Regions from separate parts of the Pseudomonas sp. GM24 genome, predicted to be linked through region 1. Evidence: predicted binding sites of a transcription regulator. Region 1 holds the regulator's gene; each other region holds the start of a gene.

Region 1 (5,435 bases):
CTGCAAGCGCTGTTGGCCGAACACGTGCCGGTGCGCGATATCCGCAGTATTGCCGAAGCCATCGCCAACAACGCTGCGAAGAGTCAAGATACCGCCGCGTTGGTGGCTGCGGTGCGCGTCGGCGTATCGCGCGCCATCGTCCAAAGCATTGTAGGCACTGAGTCGGAGCTGCCTGTGATCACCTTGGAGCCAAGGTTGGAACAAATATTGCTCAATAGTCTGCAGAAGGCAGGACAAGGCTCGGAAGAGGGCGTTCTGCTGGAGCCAAGCATGGCCGAGAAGCTGCAGCGTTCGCTCATCGAAGCGGCGCAGCGTCAGGAAATGCAAGGTCAGCCGGTGATCCTTTTGGTCGCTGGCCCGATCCGCGCGATGCTCTCGCGCTTTGGCCGCCTCGCAGTCCCTGGACTGCATGTGCTGGCCTACCAGGAAATACCGGACAACAAGCAAGTGACCATCGTTGCGACAGTAGGGCCCAACGGCTGAGGTAGTGGTTTATGCAAGTTAAGCGTTTCTTTGCCGCCGATATGCGTCAGGCCATGAAGCTGGTTCGTGATGAGCTGGGCGCTGATGCCGCCATTATTGGCAACCGCCGCATTGCCGGCGGTGTCGAGCTGACGGCGGCACTGGATTACAAATTGTCGGCGTTGGCGCCACGGGTTCCGAACATGGAGCTCGAAGACGAGCTGCGCAAGACCCAGTCGCGCATCGTCACCGCTCAGGCCGAGTTGAGCCTGCGTGGCGAAGCCGATGGCAACAGCAATCGCCAGATTTTCGCTGGCCTGCCGTTGACGGCCGGCCTGCCGCTGACCGCAGCTGAACCGCTGACCGAGCCGACCTACGCCGCTCCGGCGCGTCCAGCCCCGGCACCTGCGCAGTCTTCCGGCGGTGTTGATCCGCGCGCACTGGATTCGATGCGTTTTGAATTGAACAGCCTGCGCGAGCTGATGGAAGTCCAGCTCGGTACCCTGGCCTGGAATCAGCTGCAAGGCAGCCGTCCGGCGCAGGCCAATCTGTATCGCCGTCTGCAACGTATCGGCCTGTCCGGCCCGTTGTCGCGCGATCTGCTGGCGATGATCACCGATATCGAAGAGCCGCGTCAGGCCTGGCGCATGTTGCTCGCGCACCTGGCACGGATGATTGCCGTACCGGAAGTCGAGCCGCTGGAAGAGGGCGGTGTGATTGCCATGGTCGGCCCGGCCGGCATGGGCAAGACCACTACGCTGGCCAAGCTTGCCGCGCGTTATGTGCTGAAATACGGCGCGCAGAATGTCGCGCTGGTGAGCATGGACAGTTTCCGTATCGGCGCTCAGGAACAGCTGAAGACGCTGGGTCGCATTCTCAATGTGCCGGTGACCCACGTCGATCCGGGCCAATCGCTGGTGCAGGCGCTGGATCCACTGCTGCGCAAACGCGTGGTGCTGATCGATACTGCCGGCCTGCAAGCCAGCGATCCAGCCCTGCGCATGCAGCTCGAAAGTCTGGCCGGGCGTGGCATTCGGTCAAAAAATTATCTGGTCTTGGCAACCACCAGCCAGAAACAGGTTCTAACCGCCGCTTATCACAGTTACAAGCGTTGCGGGCTTGCCGGCTGCATCCTGACTAAACTGGATGAAACGGCCAGCCTTGGCGAAGTGTTGAGCCTGGCGATCAGTCATGAATTGCCGGTCGCGTACCTGACCGATGGCCCACGGATTCCGGATGATTTGCATCTGCCGCGTCGTCATCAACTGGTCAGCCGCGCCGTCAGCGTGCAAATGCAGGAAGAACCCAGCGAAGAAGCCATGGCTGACATGTTCGCTGATATCTATCACAGCCCGACCAAGCAGGTAGGCTGAGGTATTCATGAACAGTTTTTGTACCTACATCGATGGTCTGCCATGCATTGTTCCGGTTGTGAACGCGCAGCCAGTAATGTGGCCTCCGTCTATGCAAGACAAGGTAAAGAAATAACATGGGCAGCATGCATCCCGTACAGGTGATCGCGGTGACCGGCGGCAAAGGTGGCGTCGGCAAGACTAACGTGTCAGTGAACTTGTCGCTGGCGCTGGCAGAGCTTGGCCGTCGGGTCATGCTGCTGGACGCCGACCTCGGTCTGGCGAACGTTGACGTATTGTTGGGGCTGACCCCTAAGCGCACGCTGGCCGACGTCATCGAAGGCCGTTGCGAATTGCGCGACGTGCTGTTGCAAGGCCCCGGTGGCATTCGCATCGTGCCGGCGGCGTCCGGCACGCAGAGCATGGTCCACCTGAGTCCGGCGCAACACGCCGGCCTGATTCAGGCGTTCAGCGACATCGGCGACAATCTCGACGTATTGGTGATCGACACCGCTGCGGGTATTGGTGACTCGGTAGTCAGTTTCGTGCGCGCAGCCCAGGAAGTGTTGCTGGTGGTCTGCGACGAGCCGACGTCCATTACCGACGCCTACGCGCTGATCAAATTGCTCAACCGCGATTACGGCATGAACCGCTTCCGCGTCCTCGCCAACATGGCGCAGAGCCCGCAGGAAGGGCGCAACCTGTTCGCCAAGTTGACCAAGGTCACGGATCGCTTCCTTGACGTGGCCCTACAATATGTCGGCGCCGTGCCTTACGACGAAAGCGTGCGTAAAGCGGTGCAGAAGCAGCGTGCGGTGTATGAAGCCTTCCCGCGTTCCAAGTGCGCACTGGCGTTCAAGGCGATCGCGCAGAAGGTCGACACCTGGCCGCTGCCCGCCAACCCGCGTGGCCACCTTGAGTTTTTCGTCGAGCGCCTCGTGCAGCAAACGGCAGGGCCCGTGCTATGACCGCAAGCGGTATGAACTACTACAAGAAGTCGGCACGTGACGCGCAGTACGAACTGATCGAGCGTTACGCGCCACTGGTCAAACGCATTGCCTACCACTTGCTGGCGCGTTTGCCGGCGAGTGTGCAGGTCGAAGACCTGATCCAGGCCGGAATGATCGGTCTGCTCGAAGTCTCGACCAAATATGACGCCAGCAAAGGCGCCAGTTTTGAAACGTACGCGGGCATTCGAATCCGCGGCGCGATGCTCGACGAAGTGCGCAAAGGGGACTGGGCGCCACGCTCGGTTCACCGCAATACCCGTATGGTCAGTGACGCAATTCGCTCAATTGAAGCTAAAACCGGCCGTGACGCTAAAGATCACGAGGTTGCAGCCGAACTCCAATTGAGTCTCGACGATTACTACGGGATTTTGAATGACACCTTGGGCAGCCGCCTGTTCAGTTTCGACGACCTGCTGCAGGACGGCGAACACGAAGGGCTGCACGAGGATGGCGCGAGTGCTCATCTTGAGCCGTCGCGCGATCTGGAAGATGAACGTTTCCAGGCTGCGTTGGCGGACGCGATTGCCAATTTGCCGGAGCGTGAGCGACTGGTGTTGGCGCTGTACTACGACGAAGAGCTGAACCTCAAGGAAATCGGTGAAGTCCTTGGCGTCAGTGAATCGCGGGTCAGCCAGTTACACAGCCAGTGCGCGGCCCGTTTGCGGGGGCGTTTGGGGGAGTGGCGAGCGCGCTGAAGGCGGTGTGGGGACACTGCGAACGAGGCTGGTGCGGTGATGAACGGCACCGGTCTTGCTCTGTTGTGCTCCAGACAGTCTTCGAGTGCTAAGCCGATTGATTGAAGTGGCGCGTCCAGGTGCTGGGCGCGTTTAAGACTGCTTGGAGGTCGAATTGAACAAAGACATGAAAATCCTCATCGTTGATGACTTCTCAACGATGCGGCGGATCATCAAGAACCTGCTGCGTGATCTTGGGTTCACCAACACCGTCGAGGCTGACGATGGCGTGACTGCCATTCCAGTGCTCAACAGCGGCAGCATCGACTTTCTGGTAACGGACTGGAACATGCCGGGCATGACCGGTATCGACCTGCTGCGCCACGTGCGTGCCGATGAAAAGCTCAAGCACCTGCCAGTGCTGATGGTGACTGCAGAAGCCAAGCGCGAGCAGATCATTGAAGCCGCTCAGGCCGGTGTAAACGGCTACGTAGTCAAACCTTTCACGGCTCAGGCGTTGAAAGACAAAATCGAGAAGATTTTCGAACGCATCGGCTGATGAACGCGCGGGGGAGCTATGGAGCATAACGAATCTTCACAGGGCGATTTCGAGTCGACCCTGAAAAAACACGCGGTCGAACTGGTCGAAAGCCTTGAAAAAGGCAGGTTCGGCGACGCTGTGCAACTGATCCATGAGCTCAATCAGACCCGTGACCGTGGCCTGTACCAGGAAGTGGGCAAGCTCACACGTGAACTGCACAGTGCGATCGTCAACTTCCAGATCGACCCGAACATGCCGCAGGCCGAGGAAGTGTCGCAAATCACCGACGCCACCGAACGCCTGGGCTATGTGGTCAAGCTGACAGAGGCCGCGGCCAACCGCACCATGGATCTGGTGGAAAGCGCCACGCCGGTGGTCAATAGTCTGGCTGATGAAGCCCAGACCTTGAGCGCCGATTGGGGCCGCTTCATGCGTCGCGAGGTCGGGGCTGAAGAGTTCCGTGAACTGGCGCGCCGGGTCGACGGTTTTCTGTCACGCAGCAGCACGGACAACCGTGCGGTGTCGAGCAATCTCAACGACATCCTGCTGGCCCAGGATTACCAGGACCTGACCGGTCAGGTGATCAAGCGTGTGACCCAACTGGTCACCGAAGTCGAAAGCAATTTGCTCAAACTCGTGCTCATGGCCAGTCAGGTCGACCGCTTTGCGGGCATCGAACATGACCGCGCCGCGATGCTTGCAGAAAAAGATCCACAAAAACATCTCTCGCAGGGTGAAGGTCCGCAGATTCATGCCGATAAACGAGAAGACGTTGTGTCCGGTCAGGACGATGTGGACGATTTGTTATCCAGCCTCGGGTTCTAGAGTTTTGGAATTTTAGGTTTTTTGGGTTTTTAGACCTGTAGGAGCACCCCATTAATGAGCTTCGGCGCCGATGAAGAGATCCTTCAGGATTTCCTGGTTGAGGCCGGCGAGATTCTTGAGCAACTGTCCGAACAACTGGTCGAGCTGGAAAGCCGTCCGGATGACGCAGATCTGCTCAACGCAATTTTTCGCGGTTTCCACACTGTAAAAGGGGGCGCCGGCTTCCTTCAGCTCAATGAGCTGGTGGAGTGCTGTCACATCGCCGAAAACGTGTTCGACATCCTGCGCAAGGGTGAGCGTCGCGTTGATGCAGAACTGATGGACGTTGTCCTCGAAGCACTGGACGCGGTGAACAGCATGTTCAGCGAAGTCCGCGAGCGTGCTCCGATCACCGCCGCCACGCCGGAGCTGCTGGCCGCCCTGGCGCGCCTGGCCGAACCGCAAGCGGCGGACGCAGCCCCGGCTTCGCCGGTGGCCGAGATGATCGAAGAACTGGTCGTTGAAGGCGATTCCTCGGGCGACATCACTGATAACGAATTCGAGCAACTGCTGGACTCGCTGAACGCCGTCA
Region 2 (5,435 bases), on a different contig from region 1:
AATCCCCAGGCGTTTGCGTGTGTTCAGCAGGATATTCAGGGTGCCGAGGCTGAAAGACAGCACCAGACCGAGCAACAGCGTGGTGCGTGCGAACTGCTCGTCATAGACCTTGCGCAGTTCGGCCGTGGTCAGCCATTCCGGGAAGAGGAAGCAGAACACCGCCAGCAGGCTCAACAGCCCGAGGGTGGCCGAAATATAGCCACTGACCCGTCCCTCGCCAAACTTGAAGGGTGCGTTGCCATGCCGTTGAAAATAGGCTTTGAGTCTTTCCATAACTGATCTTCCGTGATTGCGAAAACTGCGACTGGTCATTGCGACGCAGGCAGATACAAAAAAGCCACGGTGACCGTGGCTTTTTGTGAATCACTGCTTGGGGGCTGGGGGAGCAGGCGCTGGCGCCGCACTCCCCGGCCCGGCCGGTTTCGGCGCGGCGTCGTCGAACAGGTTCAGGCGTTCGCGCAGTTCGTGCGCTGGCACCGGTTGCTGATCCGCCGGCAGTGCATTCGGGTCGACAGGCGCTGCCGGAGCAGCACCGTTCTGCCCCTGATCCGCCGGTTTTGCCGGATCGGCACCTTGCGCACCTTCGATGGCCGCCTGGGCTTTTTTGGTCAGCACCACAATATCGATGCGGCGGTTGACCGGGTTGAACGGGTTTTCCTTGTCGAACAGCGCCGACGAGGCATAACCCACTACCCGCGCCACTTGCGCATCCGGATAGCTACCGGCGATCAAGGCACGACGCGCCGCGTTGGCACGGTTGGCCGACAGCTCCCAGTTACCGAAATCGCCCGTGCCGGTGTAAGGCTTGGCATCGGTGTGGCCGCTGATGCTGATCTTGTTCGGCACGGCTTTGATGGTGTCAGCCATGGCCAGCAGGATGTCTTCGAAGTACGGCTTCAGGCGTGCAGAACCGGAGTCGAACATCGGCCGGTTCTCGGCGTCCATGATCTGGATACGCAAGCCGTTCGGCGTGATCTCGAAGAGAATCTGATCCTTGAATTTCTGCAGTTGCGGGTTCTCGTCGACCTTGTTCTGCAGTTCTTGCAGGAGCAGCTCCAGACGTTCCTTCTCGACCTGCTCGGCCATGCCTTCAACCTGCTCGGTGTCGACCGTGACCTTGTCAGGCTGCGGTTGCGACTTCACTTCCGGGTTGAGGGTGTTTTCCGGGGCCAGGGTCGGCGTGCCGCCCAGGTCGATGATGTAAGGCGTGCCGCTTTCGGAGAAGCCGACCGGGTCTTTGAAGTAACCGGCGATGGCGATCTTCTGCTCCGGTGTGGCGGTGGACAGCAACCACAGCACCAGGAAGAACGCCATCATCGCCGTGGCGAAGTCGGCGAAGGCGATTTTCCACGCCCCGCCGTGATGCCCGCCGGCTATGCGCTTGACGCGCTTGATGATAATCGGCTGATTATTTTCCATTTCTTAGCGACCGCGAACGGCTTGTTCCAGCTCGGCAAAGCTTGGACGGTGGGCCGGGTACAGCACCTTGCGACCAAACTCGACCGCCAGCGATGGCGGCATGCCGGAAGCCGAAGCCACCAGCGAGGCCTTGATGGCTTCGTAGACGTTCAGCTCTTCTTTGGCATCGTGGGCCAGGGAATGCGCCAGCGGGCCGAAGAAACCGTAGGCCGCGAGAATACCGAAGAAGGTACCAACCAATGCCGCACCGACGTGCAGACCGATGGACTTCTGGTCACCTTCACCCAGCGAGGCCATGGTCACCACAATACCGAGTACCGCCGCGACGATACCGAAGCCCGGCATGGCGTCGGCGATGCCGTTCACCGCGTGGGATGGATGCTCAAGGTCTTCCTTGAGGCTGTACAGTTCCATGTCGAACAAGCCTTCCAGCTCGTGCGGGGCCATGTTGCCGGACGACATGATGCGCAGGTAATCGCAAATGAACGCGGTCATGCGCTCGTCTTTGAGCACCGCCGGGTACTTGGCGAAGATCGGGCTCGCAGCGGCGTCTTCGATGTCGCCTTCGATGGCCATCATGCCTTCGCGGCGGCTCTTGTTGAGGATCTCGTAGATCAGCCCGAGCACTTCCAGATAGAACGTGTGGCTGAAGCGCGAACTGAACATGCTCAGGGATTTCTTGAGCACGTGCATCGTCATGTAGCCGGGGTTGGCCTGGAGGAATGCACCCAGTGCCGCACCACCGATGATCAACACCTCAAAGGGCTGGATCAGGGCGGCAATCTTGCCGTGGGAGAGCACGTATCCGCCGAGCACGCTCGCGAATACGACGATGATGCCGATAATTTTAGCCATAGGTAGAAAGTACTTACTTAAGTCGGGTTCAAGGTCATATTCGGAAGTTAAAAAATCTCTTCTTCTACTTATCGGCAAAACTGCGCCAGACTATAGCCAGTTCAGGCGAAAAGCCAATTTAGCCCATGCCGGGCGCGTCTACAGTCAGTGAAGATCCCGTCCAGACATGGCTAATGAAACGAACGTCCCACACGCAAAACCGACCACGCTCGACGGCTGGGTAAAGTTGCTCGATGGCGTGCGACTGCCCGTGCCGCAAGAGGCTCACGACAAAGTCTGCCGCGCGATCCGTGACAATCGCAGCTCGCTGCGCGACATCGCCGACCTGATGCAGGACAGCCCGGCACTGGCCTTGAGCATCATCCGTGAGGCGAATCGTCACACCCACGGCACCATGGCCACACCAGCGGAAAATCTCGAGGTGGCGATCAATCGTCTGGGCCTGGCACGGACCGAAGAACTACTGGCGCGCCTGCCCGCTGAACCGCAGATGCAAATCCCCAAGGCCCTGCGCCAATTGCAGATGATCAGCCAGCACGCGACGCAACAGGCCAACGGTTTTTTCGCCAGTCGCCTGGCGCGGCTGTGGCAGGACATTCATTGGGGCAGCCTGCTGTTTCTGTCGCCGCTGTGGCCGTTGGCGCTGACCTATCCGCAATTGCTTGAAGAATGGGAACTGCGGGTTATCCACAAGGGCGAATCGGCGCGCGTGGTCGAGAAGCAATTGTTCGGCGTGCGCCTGCTGAAAATCGCCGAGGCGCTGGTGCAAGTCTGGCACCTGCCGATCTGGGTGCAGCAGGGCTATAAACTGCTGCTCAGCGAACAGCGCGAACTGGTCAAAGTCCTGCGCATCGCCCGTGACAGCGAACATCCGCTGCGCCAGCAAAACCGCCTCGACGATGATCCGACCCTGCGCCGCTGGCTCAATCAGCCGGCCAACACCGTGCTGCTGGCCAACGGTCTGGCACTGTCGGCGCAACAGGCCTGGGACAGTCCGCACAGCGAACGCTGGCAGTACCTGACCAGCCTGTATCTGCAGATTTCCATGGACGAGGTGCAACAACAGTTGCACCAGCAAGCCGCCAACAGCGCGCGTCATCATGCGATGCCGGACTTGTGGCACCCGGCGGTTTCGTTGCTGTGGCCGTGGGGCACCCGTCGTTTGCCGGCCGGCATGTTGCCGGCCGCCGCGCCCACCGCTGAAGACCTGGGCCAGTGGCGCAAGCAATGCGCCGAACTGCTCGCAGAACCGAGCCGCTTCACCAATGCCATGAGCCTGACGGTCGCCGCTCGCGACGCATTGGTCGCCAGCGGCATGCGCCGCGTAATGATCCTGATGGCCGACCGCACGCAGTCCAATCTGCGCGTGCATCAAACCGCCGGGCTGCCGAAAGAAGCGGCGGCGCTGAATTTTGTCGTCGGTCAGAGCAAGGTCCTGCAACGGCTGCTTGCGCAACAGGCGCAGGTACGCATCACTCCAGAGAACGATGCGCAATTCTCCGCCCTGCTGCCAGCGAGCCTGCGCACGCTGTTTCGCGGCGAGCATCTGTTCCTGCGTTCACTGGTCAACAACGGGCGAGTGATCATGATCGTCGTCGCCGATCAGGGCGGCGGGCCGTTCGCCGACATCACCGTGCAGGCCTTTGGCAAAACCGCGCAGTGCATCGAAAAAGCCCTGCACAGCTTTAGCAGCCGTGGCCGATGAGGCTGCGCTACAATTCCCCCCTTTGTGCTCTGGAGACCTCACATGTCTGACTTCTCTGGCTTGCCGCTCGTCATCGAGCCGAGCGACCTGCTCCCGCGCCTCGATTCCCCTGAACTGATTCTGGTGGATCTGACCAGCGCTGCCCGCTACACCGAAGGTCATCTGCCCGGCGCACGCTTTGTCGACCCGAAACGCACCCAGCTCGGTCAGCCGCCGGCGCCGGGCCTGCTGCCGGCCAAAGCCGATCTGGAAGCTCTGTTCGGTGAACTGGGCCACCGCAAAGATGCGGTCTACGTGGTCTATGACGACGAGGGCGGCGGCTGGGCCGGGCGCTTCATCTGGTTGCTCGACGTGATCGGTCACGACAAGTACCACTATATAGACGGTGGTCTGCCGGCATGGCTGGCAGATGGCATGCCGATGTCGATCCAGGTGCCTGCAGCCGTCGGTGGCCCGCTGCCGTTGACCTTGCACGACGGGCCGACTGCCACGCGCGAATATTTGCAAAGCCGTCTCGGTGCTGCTGATCTGGCGATCTGGGATGCGCGCGGGCCGCTGGAGTATTCCGGTGAGAAAGTGCTGGCCGCCAAGGCTGGGCACATCCCCGGCGCGGTCAATTTCGAATGGACTGCCGGCATGGACAAGGCCCGTCAGCTGCGCATTCGCACCGACATGCCGCAGATCCTCGAAGACCTCGGGATCACCAAGGACAAAGAAATCATTACCCACTGCCAGACCCATCACCGGTCGGGCTTCACTTATCTGGTGGCCAAATCCCTCGGTTATCCGCGGGTCAAGGGCTACGCCGGTTCCTGGGGCGAATGGGGCAACCATCCTGACACGCCCGTCGAGATTTAAGGTTTTTAAGGACAACTAATGAAAGAGCGTCTGTTTATCCTCAGCCAGTACCTGCTGCCTCATCACCTGCTGTCGCGCCTGGCCGGCTGCGTTGCCGAATGCCGCGTGCGCTGGTTCAAGAATGCCTTTACCCAGTGGTTCGCCAAGCGTTACCAGGTGGACATGTCGCAAGCACTGGTCGAAGACCTGACCGCTTACGAGCACTTCAATGCCTTCTTCACCCGCGCTCTGAAAGACGGCGCGCGTCCGCTGGACGAAACCCCGGGCGCGATCCTCAGCCCGGCCGACGGTGCGGTCAGCCAGCTCGGCCCGATCGAGCACGGTCGCGTGTTCCAGGCCAAGGGCCACAGCTTCAGCGTGCTGGAACTGCTCGGCGGTGATGCGGCCAATGCGGCGCCGTTCATGGGCGGCGACTTCGCCACCATCTACCTGTCGCCAAAGGACTACCACCGCGTGCACATGCCGCTGGCCGGCACCCTGCGCGAAATGGTCTACATCCCGGGCCGGATTTTCTCGGTCAACCAGACCACCGCCGAAAACGTCCCGGAACTGTTCGCCCGTAACGAGCGTGTGGCGTGCATCTTCGACACCGAGCGCG
Region 3 (5,435 bases), on a different contig from region 1:
AGGAAAACTGCCCGTGTGGTCGTCTTTCTTTCCAATCATGTGTCCGATGTTTTACTGACGCAAAATGCACTGCTGCAAATCAGGCACATAAAAAAAGGCTCTGGCAACACGCTGTGTATTGTTTATAACCTTTGCTCACAAGCGGTGACACTACTGGGGCGAGCATGAAGGCAGAGTCGTTGCCACACGTGCGAAAACCTGAACATGACCCGAACAGAAACCGCCAAAGAATCAAGCAAAAAGGGCGGCCTTGTCTCGATGACAAGGCCGCCCTTTTCATTGCACGTCAGTCTGCAACGCTTAGAACAGCTTGCGGCCCTTGTTGGCAGCAATGCGCATGCGCAGCGCGTTGAGCTTGATGAAGCCCGCAGCGTCAGCCTGATTGTAAGCACCGCCATCTTCTTCGAAGGTCGCGATGTTGGAATCGAACAGCGAATCGTCGGACTTGCGGCCAGTGACGATCACGTTGCCTTTGTACAACTTCAGGCGCACAACGCCGTTCACGTTGACCTGCGAAGCGTCGATCATCTGCTGCAGCATCAGACGCTCTGGGCTCCACCAGTAACCGGTGTAGATCAGGCTGGCGTATTTCGGCATCAGCTCGTCTTTGAGGTGAGCGACTTCGCGGTCCAGGGTGATCGATTCGATGGCGCGGTGAGCGCGCAGCATGATGGTGCCGCCCGGGGTTTCGTAGCAACCACGGGACTTCATGCCGACGTAACGGTTCTCGACGATGTCGAGACGGCCGATACCGTGGGCACCACCGATTTTGTTCAGTGTCGCCAGCACGGTGGCCGGAGTCATTTCGACGCCGTCCAGTGCAACGATGTCGCCGTTGCGGTAGGTCAGTTCCAGGTATTGCGCTTTGTCAGGAGCGTTCTCCGGGGAGACGGTCCATTTCCACATGTCTTCTTCGTGCTCGGTCCAGGTGTCTTCCAGCACGCCGCCTTCATAGGAGATGTGCAGCAGGTTGGCGTCCATCGAGTACGGAGACTTCTTCTTGCCGTGACGCTCGATCGGGATCGCGTGCTTCTCGGCGTAGTCCATCAGCTTCTCGCGGGACAGCAGGTCCCACTCACGCCAAGGGGCAATCACTTTAACGCCAGGCTTGAGTGCGTAGGCACCCAGTTCGAAACGCACCTGGTCGTTGCCTTTACCGGTAGCGCCATGGGAAATGGCGTCAGCGCCGGTTTCGTTGGCGATTTCGATCAGACGCTTGGCGATCAGCGGACGTGCGATGGAAGTACCCAGCAGGTACTCGCCTTCGTAAACGGTGTTGGCGCGGAACATCGGGAACACGAAATCACGCACGAATTCTTCGCGCAGATCGTCGATGTAGATTTCTTTGACGCCCATGGCCTGAGCCTTGGCGCGGGCCGGCTCGACCTCTTCGCCTTGACCGAGATCAGCGGTGAAGGTCACCACTTCACAGTTATAAGTATCCTGCAGCCACTTGAGGATCACCGAAGTGTCCAGGCCGCCGGAATACGCCAGAACGACCTTGTTTACGTCCGCCATGCCATCACTCCACGGGGTTCTACGGAAAGCCGAGGAGTCTACCGCTCAAACGCGATAATTTACAGAGGCGCGACAGCTTAAGACGACAAAGCGACAGAATCTGTCGACAGCGCGACGATGACCGGCGGGTCAGGAAGTCGCTGCTGTGCTGGCTGGGGTGCTCGCCTGAGGCGCTGGAGCGGTGGTTGGCGCCACGCGTGCAAGCTTCACCGCAACCCGACGGTTCTTCGCCCGGTTGGCCGCATTGGTGTTCGGAACCAATGGGTATTGTTCACCATGGAAACGTACTGTGATCTGCGATTCGGCGATGCCATTGGCCTTGAAGAAGTCGACCACTGCCAGCGCTCGGCGGCGCGACAGTTCACGGTTGGTCAGACGATTACCGCTGTTGTCGGAATGGCCATCGAGTTCGATGTGATTGACCGTCGGATCGGCCTTCATGAATTCGAGCATCACTTGCAGCTTGGCCTTGGCGGCGGCGTCCAGATCAACGCCTTCGCCGGGGAAGCCGATCTGCGATTGCTTGATCTGGTCGAAATTCTGCGGCAGCAATTTCGCTACACAGGTCTGATAGTCGTTAAACGCCTTGCTGAATTTCACCGGCAATAAACGCACTTCCGAGACACGGCCATCGCCAGACGCGCGACGCACGACCGGGCTGCGTCCGTCCAGCAGGCCGCTGATCAAACCGCCGGCCTGCGACTGCGAACTGCTGAACAGCACGTTGCCACTGCCAAGCCTCACAGAGCCGAGATTGATGTCACCACGACCCGGCTGCCAAGGCGCAGCCGCCGCCAGCAACGTCGCCGAACCGCCGCCAAGCATGGCGTTGTAGGCATTCAGACGAAATATCGCCTGCTCGCCGGCCTTGCGCACGAACTCACCCGAACCGAAATCGGTGATCGGCTGGGTCAGACGACATTCGAACTTGTCGCCGGCGACCGTCCACTCAATGTTCTCCAGACGGGTCTGGTACGTGAGCGCCATCGCGGGAAAGCTGGCAAACACACTGAGCAAGGCTAAATAACGCTGGCGCACGGGAGGCTCCATTGGCTTCTGAAACACAAAGACCGATTCACACTATGTTTACGGCATACCTACGGGATATCGGAAGGTTCCCGCAAAACTTGATAGCGAGTGCCTGCAAGAGTCTTTTCCGGTAGCATTCGCCTCAGTTTGACCCGCCTGGAATCCCCTCATGTCCGACCGCCTGACCCTGCTGCGTCCCGACGACTGGCACATTCATCTTCGCGATGGTGCCGTGTTGACCAATACCGTTGCCGATGTTGCGCGCACTTTTGGCCGCGCGATCATCATGCCCAACCTGGTACCTCCGGTGCGCAACGCCGCTGAAGCCGACGGCTATCGCCAGCGGATTCTCGCTGCCCGCCCGGCCGGCAGTCGCTTTGAGCCGCTGATGGTGCTGTACCTCACCGACCGCACCCAGCCCGAAGAGATTCGTGAAGCCAAGGCCAGTGGTTTTGTCTACGCCGCCAAGCTGTACCCGGCCGGCGCAACCACCAATTCCGACTCCGGCGTGACCAGCATCGACAAGATTCTGCCGGCGATCGAGGCCATGGCCGAAGTTGGCATGCCGCTGCTGATCCACGGTGAAGTCACCCGTGGCGACGTCGATGTGTTCGACCGCGAAAAGATTTTCATCGATGAGCACATGCGCCGCGTGGTCGAGCGTTTTCCGACGCTGAAAGTGGTGTTCGAACACATCACCACCGGCGATGCCGTGCAGTTCGTCAACGAGGCTTCGGCCAACGTTGGCGCGACCATCACCGCGCATCACCTGCTATACAACCGCAACCACATGCTGGTGGGCGGGATTCGGCCGCACTTCTATTGCTTGCCGATCCTCAAGCGCAACACGCATCAGGAAGCCCTGCTCGATGCCGCCACCAGCGGCAGCGCGAAGTTCTTCCTCGGTACCGACTCGGCGCCGCACGCGCAGCACGCCAAGGAAGCCGCTTGCGGCTGCGCCGGCTGCTACACCGCGTACGCCGCCATCGAGATGTACGCCGAAGCCTTTGAACAGCGTAACGCGCTGGACAAGCTCGAGGCCTTCGCCAGCCTCAACGGTCCGCGTTTCTACGGCCTGCCGGCAAACACCGATCGCATTACCCTGGTCCGTGAAGAATGGACCGCCCCGACCAGCCTGCCATTCGGCGAGCTGACCGTTATCCCGCTGCGCGCCGGTGAAAAACTGCGCTGGCGCCTGCTGGAGGAACACGCGTGAGTGAAGACCATTTCGACGACGAACTGGACGGTCAAAGTGGCGGTGGCGGTTCCCGTCACCCGATGGCAGCACGCTTTCGCGGCTACCTGCCGGTTGTCGTCGACGTAGAAACCGGCGGCTTCAACTCGGCCACCGATGCGTTGCTGGAGATTGCCGCGACCACCATCGCCATGGATGAAAAGGGTTTTGTTTACCCGGATCACACTTACTTCTTCCGCGTTGAGCCGTTCGAAGGCGCCAACATCGAAGCAGCGGCGCTGGAGTTCACCGGAATCAAGCTCGATCACCCACTGCGCATGGCCGTCAGCGAAGAAACCGCGTTGACCGACATCTTCCGTGGCATTCGCAAAGCGTTGAAGGCCAATGGCTGCAAGCGCGCGATTCTGGTTGGCCACAACAGCAGCTTCGACCTTGGCTTCCTCAATGCCGCTGTCGCGCGACTGGACATGAAGCGCAACCCGTTCCACCCGTTCTCCAGCTTCGACACCGCGACGCTGGCCGGTCTGGCGTACGGTCAAACCGTACTGGCGAAAGCCTGTCAGGCAGCCGACATCGATTTCGACGGCCGTGAGGCGCACTCAGCGCGTTACGACACCGAGAAAACCGCTGAGCTGTTCTGCGGCATCGTCAACCGCTGGAAACAGATGGGCGGTTGGGAAGATTTCGACGACTGATCCTCGTTGAGTAAATCCCTCGCATAAAAAAAACCGGCCACTTGGGCCGGTTTTTTTGTTAATGCTTATAGAGCTTAAATTCTCGATCAATCCACACGACGTAAAACACCCGATGGTTCTTGTAACCCACCATCGCTACACGCTCGAAAGCCCGAAACACCAACAACCTGACATCACCTGTTAAAAAAGCAGGTATCCCCACTTTCAGGCTGTTTCTCTCAATTGTTTCACATCCATACCGATGCCTATGCTCCTTGCGCAATTCTCTCCAAGGCATCTTTCCCAGGATCCTGAGACGCTCAAGCATTTTCGACCGTTCGACGGCCTCACAATCCTGAATGCACCAGCCATTCTGCAAATACTCAAATGAGAAAACCGGAGGTCGGGCTTCCGATGAGTCCATTTCGATTGTGGACGTCCGTGCCGTTACTATCACCGCCGCATCGCGTTCCCTGCGTTTGAACTTGGCCATTTTTCAGTTCACCAAATGCTCCCGGAAATACTCCTGCATCTCGCAGGCGGGAATTTCTCGGCTGAACTCCCCTTCCTTGAAGTTTCTACGCCATGGAGCCTCTTCATGCGTCAACTGACGCAGTTTCCACGCCGAGAATTGGCCATAAACGTCGAACACTTCGTTGAGCAGTGTTTGTTGTTTGGTACTGAAAACATCGGGATTGAAATCACTTGGAGGAGGAATGGCACTCGATCCAAATTGGCTGAATCTTCGATACAGATCCGGAACCACTGGCCCGTGCATCCACGCTTCCAGCTTTTCAGGGAAGAGAGCCTCGCCATGGACTGCCAGACTGAACCCTTGCGCGTAATAAACCATTTTTTGAATCTTGAGATTGGAGATCTCGCCCTCATGCCCTTCCAGACAGAGGAAATAATCCGCAACGTCCAAGCTACTCGGCATTTGAATCCCCTTCTGCATCATGCAATCCATTGCACCGTCCTTACTGAAGTGAAGCGCGATTCAGGCCAGGGTAATCGCCCTC
Region 4 (5,435 bases), on a different contig from region 1:
TCGAGTGTTTTACCCAGGATTGGCAGTGAGGCGATCGCGAGCAGGCTCACTCCTACAGGGATCTTCAGTGACCACAAAAATTGCGACCAACCAATATACCTGTTTGCGACCAACCAATATACCTGTAGGCGACCAACCAATATACCTGTAGGAGACCAACCAATATACCTGTAGGAGTGCAATATACCTGTAGGAGTGAGCCTGCTCGCGATAGCGATTTCAGCCACCCATCAACGGAAGCGATCAACCTCGGAACGCAAATCCGCCGCCAGCTTCTCAAGCTCCTTGGCGGTAACAGCCAGGTTCGACACAACCTCACGCTGCTCACTGTTGGCCAGTGCAATGCTCTGCAAATTGCTGCTCAACAACGTCGCGGTGCTGCTCTGCTCCTGAGTCGCCGTGGTAATCGCGGCAAACTGTTGCCCCGCCGAACGGCTCTGCTCGTCAATACGCGCCAGTGCCGACGCGACATTCGCGTTGCGCGACAAGCCTTCCTGCATCAGCACATTACCCTGCTCCATGGTGCTGATCGCGTTGCCGGTTTCCTGCTGGATGCTGTGGATCATGCTGGAAATTTCATCCGTCGCCTGACGGGTGCGCGAGGCCAGGCTGCGCACCTCATCGGCCACCACAGCAAAGCCACGACCCTGCTCACCAGCACGGGCAGCTTCGATTGCTGCGTTAAGTGCCAGAAGGTTGGTCTGCTCCGCGATCGAGGTGATCACACCTACAATGCCGCCAATTTCCTGCGAACGCTGACCGAGGGTGTTGATCACGGTGGCGGTGCTGTTCAGGGCGCCAGCGATTTGCTCCAGCGAGGACGACGCTTCTTCCATCGAGCTGCGGCCAATCTGCGTTTGCTGGGCATTTTCCTGCGCCAGACGCTGGGTCGCGCCCATGTTGTCGGCGATGTTCAACGACGTCGCACTGAACTCTTCCACCGCGCCGGCCATGCTGGTGATTTCGCCAGATTGTTGCTCCATGCCTTCATAGGCACCGCCGGACAAACCGGACAGGGCCTGGGCACGGCTGTTGACCTCTTCCGAAGAGCGGCGGATGTGCTCGACCATGGTCGACAGCGCCTGGCTCATCTGGTTGAACGCGCGGGACAGCTGACCGATTTCGTCGTTGCTCGATACGTTCAGGCGCACGCTCAGATCACCGGCGCCCAAGGCCTCGGCCTGACGCACCAGATCCCCCAGAGGCGCCAGTTTGCTGCGCAGCAGCCAGACCACAGATCCGACCGCCAGCAGCATCGCCAACAGACTGCCAATGGCCAGTTGCGTACCCACGCTCCAGGTCACCGCGCGGATCTCAGCTTTCGGCATGCTCGCCACGACCGACCATGGTCCGCCATCGAACGGCACGGCAATGCTGTAGAAATCTTCCGAGGTGTCGCTCCAGAACTCACCCTTGCCCGGCTTTGCAGCCAAACCTTTGATCACCGGAACGGCTTGATCCAGCGCCTGCACCCCCGCTGGCGCGACCAGCCATTTGTTTTGCTCGTCGAGCAACGCCAGCGAACCGCTCTGGCCAATGCGGAAGCGCTTGAGGTTATCGAACTGGATGTTCTGCGCGTCGGTGTAATCGAAGCCGACGAACAGCACCGCAATCACCTTGCCGCTGCCATCACGCACCGGGGTGTATTGGGTCATGTAGGAGCGATCGAACAGCAAGGCGCGACCGACGTAACCCTGCCCCGCCATCAACTTCGCGTAGGCCGGGTGCGCGTGATCGAGCAAGGTGCCGATGGCACGGGTGCCATCCTGTTTGGTCAGCGAAGTGCTGACGCGGATGAAGTCTTCGCCGCTGCGCACGAACAGGGTGGCGACGCCGGCGGTCATCTGCTTGAACTCGTCGACTTCCTTGAAGTTGTTGTTCAGCACTTCGCTGCCCAGATGCAGACCCGGGGTCTGGGTGCCGGCAACATTCACCGGCTCACTCGGGTGAATGCTCAGACCTGCGCTGAAACGCTTCTCGAACAGCCCGCTCAGGCGCTGGGTGCTTTCACGCAGCGTGCCGTGGAAGGTGCTCAGTTGGTCGGCCAGCAGCCGCGCCTCACTGGCCAGATGCTCTTCACGAGTGGCGAGGTTGGCGGAGTCCAGCGAACGCAAGGCGAACACCGTACTGCCACTGATAACTATCGCCAGTATTACAGCGAGCGCGAGGCCCAGCTGCGAGGCGATCCGAGCGCGAGGTTGAGACATGGACAGCTCCTGGCCGAGCCACGGGATCCTCCTTGATCTCGACTCGGAAATTTTTCTGGTTGTGGGGGTGAATCGTGGATACCGGCACGACGGTTCCACAAGCACGTATTCGGCGGTGGATCCAAATACTTGAGCGGAAAACAAGGTTATGGCACAAGGCCGGCATTGTGGCGGCTCTAACGTTTCAGCTCAAGCGCGCGACCGCCGGCAACTCCATGGCGCGGACTTCGCTTTGCAGAAAGTCGCTGAGACGGCGCAAACGTTCACCTCCCGGGCGGGTCTTTGGCCACACAAGGTAGTAATTCAAGCCGCTGGCGACCGCGGTTGGCCACGGCAGGCTCAGTCTTCCCTGCGCCACATCTTCGGCGACCATTAACAGGTCGCCCATCGACACACCGTACCCGCGCGCCGCCGCGATCATGCCCAATTCGAGGGTATCGAACACTTGCCCACCCTTGAGTGACACCTGATCGGACAGCCCCATGTGTTCCAGCCAACTGCGCCAATCGCGACGGTCCGGTGTCGGGTGAAGTAATTCGGTGCAAGCCAGTCGAGCCAGATCCCACGGCTGATCATTCAGCAGGTTTGGCGCCCCCACCGGAATCAGCTCTTCGGGAAACAATAAACTCGCCTCCCAATCCGGCGGAAAATGCCCGTCACTCAACAGCACCGCGCAGTCGAACGGCTCATCGTTGAAATCAACCGAATCGACGTCCATCCACGCACTGGTCAGTTGCACTTCGTTGCCAGGCTGCAAATGGCGGAAGCGACTCAGGCGCGCGAGCAACCAGCGCATGGTCAGGGTCGAGGGCGCTTTCATGCGCAAAATGTCGTCCTCGGCACGCAAGGTATTGCAGGCCCGCTCCAGCGCACTGAAGCCTTCGCGGATCCCGGGCAGCAGCAACCGCGCCGCTTCGGTCAGTTGCAGATTGCGACCGCTGCGATGAAACAGCCGACAGGCGAAGTGATCTTCGAGGGTCCGAATATGCCGACTTACCGCACTCTGGGTGATCGACAGTTCCTCGGCAGCCCGGGTGAACGAACTATGTCGCGCCGCCGCTTCAAATGCGCGCAGGGCATACAAGGGAGGAAGACGACGAGACATGCAGAAAGCTCCGATAGCGGGATAAAGCCAATCTTAAACCCTTTGCCCAGGATGAGTTTTAATCATGCCACCCATCCTTTTTATCCCTTTGTGCAAAGCCTGCCAAGCGCCGAGAATCGACGCTCTCCTGTTCCCTCTGAAAATCGAGTGGTGATGACCATGCAGCATCCTGTGCGTACCGAACTCTGGGCCATTCTGCGGCTGGCAGGGCCGTTGATTGCTTCACAGTTGGCGCACATGTTGATGGTGCTGACTGACACATTGATGATGGCGCGCCTGAGTCCGGAAGCGCTCGCGGGCGGCGGTCTCGGTGCAGCGACTTACTCGTTCGTGTCGATTTTCTGCATCGGCGTGATTGCGGCAGTCGGCACGCTGGTGGCGATCCGCAAGGGCGCCGGTGACATCATTGGTGCAGCACGGCTGACTCAGGCCGGGTTGTGGCTGGCGTGGCTGATGGCGCTGGGCGCCGGGTTGCTGCTGTGGAACCTGAAACCGGTGTTGCTGCTGTTCGGCCAGACCGAAACCAACGTCAATGCCGCCGGACAATTCCTGATCGCCCTGCCCTTCGCTCTGCCCGGCTACCTGAGCTTCATGGCCCTGCGCGGTTTCACCAGTGCAATCGGCCGGGCGACACCGGTGATGGTTATCAGCCTGGCCGGCACGGTGGCGAATTTCCTGCTCAATTACGCGCTGATCACCGGCATGTTCGGCCTGCCGAAAATGGGCCTGACGGGCATCGGCCTGGTCACGGCGATTGTCGCCAACTGCATGGCGCTGGCGCTGGCCTGGCACATCCGTCGGCATCCAGCGTATGACGCTTATCCGCTGCGCGCGGGTCTGTCGCGGCCGAATCGACAGTACCTGAAAGAGTTGTGGCGCCTTGGCCTGCCAATCGGCGGCACGTATGCGGTGGAAGTTGGATTATTTGCCTTCGCCGCACTGTGCATGGGCACGATGGGCAGCACGCAGTTGGGTGCGCACCAGATTGCTCTGCAAATCGTCTCGGTGGCGTTCATGGTGCCGGCGGGCATGTCGTACGCGATCACCATGCGCGTCGGTCAGCATTACGGTGCCGGGCAATTGAGCGATGCGCGGATGTCCGGACGGGTCGGGATCGTCTTTGGCGCCGTGGTGATGCTGGGTTTCGCCATGGTGTTCTGGTTGCTGCCGAATCAGTTGGTCGGGTTGTTCCTCGATCACAACAATCCGGCGTTTGCCGAAGTGATTCGCTTGGCGGTGAGCCTGCTGGCAGTGGCGGCGTGGTTTGAACTGTTCGACGGCACGCAGACGATTGCCATGGGCTGCATTCGCGGGCTCAAGGATGCGAAGACCACGTTTCTGGTCGGGCTCGGCTGCTATTGGCTGATCGGCGCGCCGGCGGCGTGGTGGATGGCGTTCCACTTGAACTGGGGGCCGACGGGCGTCTGGTGGGGCTTGGCGTTGGGCCTGGCCTGCGCGGCGGTGAGTCTGACGCTGGCGTTTGAATGGAAGATGAAGCGGATGATTCGGCTGGAGCCTGCGTCATCCAGGCCATTCACAATTCCTCAGACTGACTGAGATCCCTTGTAGGAGTGAGCCTGCTCGCGATAGCGGTGTGTCAGATAATGATGAGTTGTCTGACACTCCGCTATCGCGAGCAGGCGAAGCCCTACAGGGGTTATGCGTTTAACTGACGATTTCGAGGGCTGGCTGTTGGCTTGAGCCGTAGGTGAGATATTCAACCAGTTCCGCTAACGGCAACGGCCGGCTGATCAGATACCCCTGCACCTGATCGCAGCCAAAGCCGCGCAGCAATTCCAGTTGCTCCGGAGTTTCCACCCCCTCCGCGACCACTTCCAGATGCAGGTTGTGCGCAAGATTGATCATCGCGTGCACCAGTTTGCGGTTCTCTTCGCGCTGCTCCATGCCACCGACAAAGCTCTTGTCGATCTTCAGCAAAGTGATCGGCAGGCTGTTGAGGTGCACGAACGAGGAAAACCCGGTGCCGAAGTCGTCCAGTGAGAAGCGCACACCGAGGCGGCCAAGGGCGTCCATGGTCTGCTTGACCAGATCGCTGCGGCGCATCACCGCCGTTTCCGTCAGTTCGAATTCCAGCCACTGCGCTTCAACACCGCGCTCAGCGA

What was found. Region 1 encodes FliA, which starts transcription of late flagellar genes. Its sites were predicted from a motif close to CTAAAGTTTNNNNNNNNNNNGCCGNTAA; they were not measured.
Region 2: the regulator FliA is predicted to act here: its motif matches at 2,343-2,370, upstream of motA (flagellar motor stator protein MotA).
Region 3: the regulator FliA is predicted to act here: its motif matches at 2,623-2,650, upstream of PMI23_RS16090 (flagellar protein MotY).
Region 4: the regulator FliA is predicted to act here: its motif matches at 2,314-2,341, upstream of PMI23_RS14765 (methyl-accepting chemotaxis protein).

What each region holds. Positions count from the first base shown of each region.
Region 1 covers NZ_AKJR01000174.1:1,842-7,276, forward strand. The annotation lists gene flhA (flagellar biosynthesis protein FlhA) at 1-483, shown strand, start outside; gene flhF (flagellar biosynthesis protein FlhF) at 495-1,835, shown strand; gene fleN (flagellar synthesis regulator FleN) at 1,952-2,782, shown strand; gene fliA (RNA polymerase sigma factor FliA) at 2,779-3,519, shown strand; gene PMI23_RS19205 (chemotaxis response regulator CheY) at 3,686-4,057, shown strand; gene PMI23_RS19210 (protein phosphatase CheZ) at 4,076-4,864, shown strand; gene PMI23_RS19215 (chemotaxis protein CheA) at 4,919-5,435, shown strand, end outside.
Region 2 covers NZ_AKJR01000039.1:62,639-68,073, forward strand. The annotation lists gene PMI23_RS06735 (sterol desaturase family protein) at 1-273, opposite strand, end outside; gene motB (flagellar motor protein MotB) at 364-1,419, opposite strand; gene motA (flagellar motor stator protein MotA) at 1,423-2,274, opposite strand; gene PMI23_RS06750 (HDOD domain-containing protein) at 2,441-3,979, shown strand; gene rhdA (thiosulfate sulfurtransferase) at 4,022-4,837, shown strand; gene asd (archaetidylserine decarboxylase) at 4,856-5,435, shown strand, end outside.
Region 3 covers NZ_AKJR01000132.1:27,748-33,182, forward strand. The annotation lists gene PMI23_RS16080 (hypothetical protein) at 1-168, shown strand, start outside; gene PMI23_RS16085 (argininosuccinate synthase) at 301-1,518, opposite strand; gene PMI23_RS16090 (flagellar protein MotY) at 1,648-2,556, opposite strand; gene pyrC (dihydroorotase) at 2,717-3,763, shown strand; gene rnt (ribonuclease T) at 3,760-4,437, shown strand; gene PMI23_RS16105 (hypothetical protein) at 4,496-4,909, opposite strand; gene PMI23_RS16110 (Panacea domain-containing protein) at 4,913-5,383, opposite strand.
Region 4 covers NZ_AKJR01000116.1:8,589-14,023, forward strand. The annotation lists gene PMI23_RS14765 (methyl-accepting chemotaxis protein) at 231-2,207, opposite strand; gene PMI23_RS14770 (LysR substrate-binding domain-containing protein) at 2,392-3,312, opposite strand; gene PMI23_RS14775 (NorM family multidrug efflux MATE transporter) at 3,472-4,869, shown strand; gene PMI23_RS14780 (putative bifunctional diguanylate cyclase/phosphodiesterase) at 4,978-5,435, opposite strand, start outside.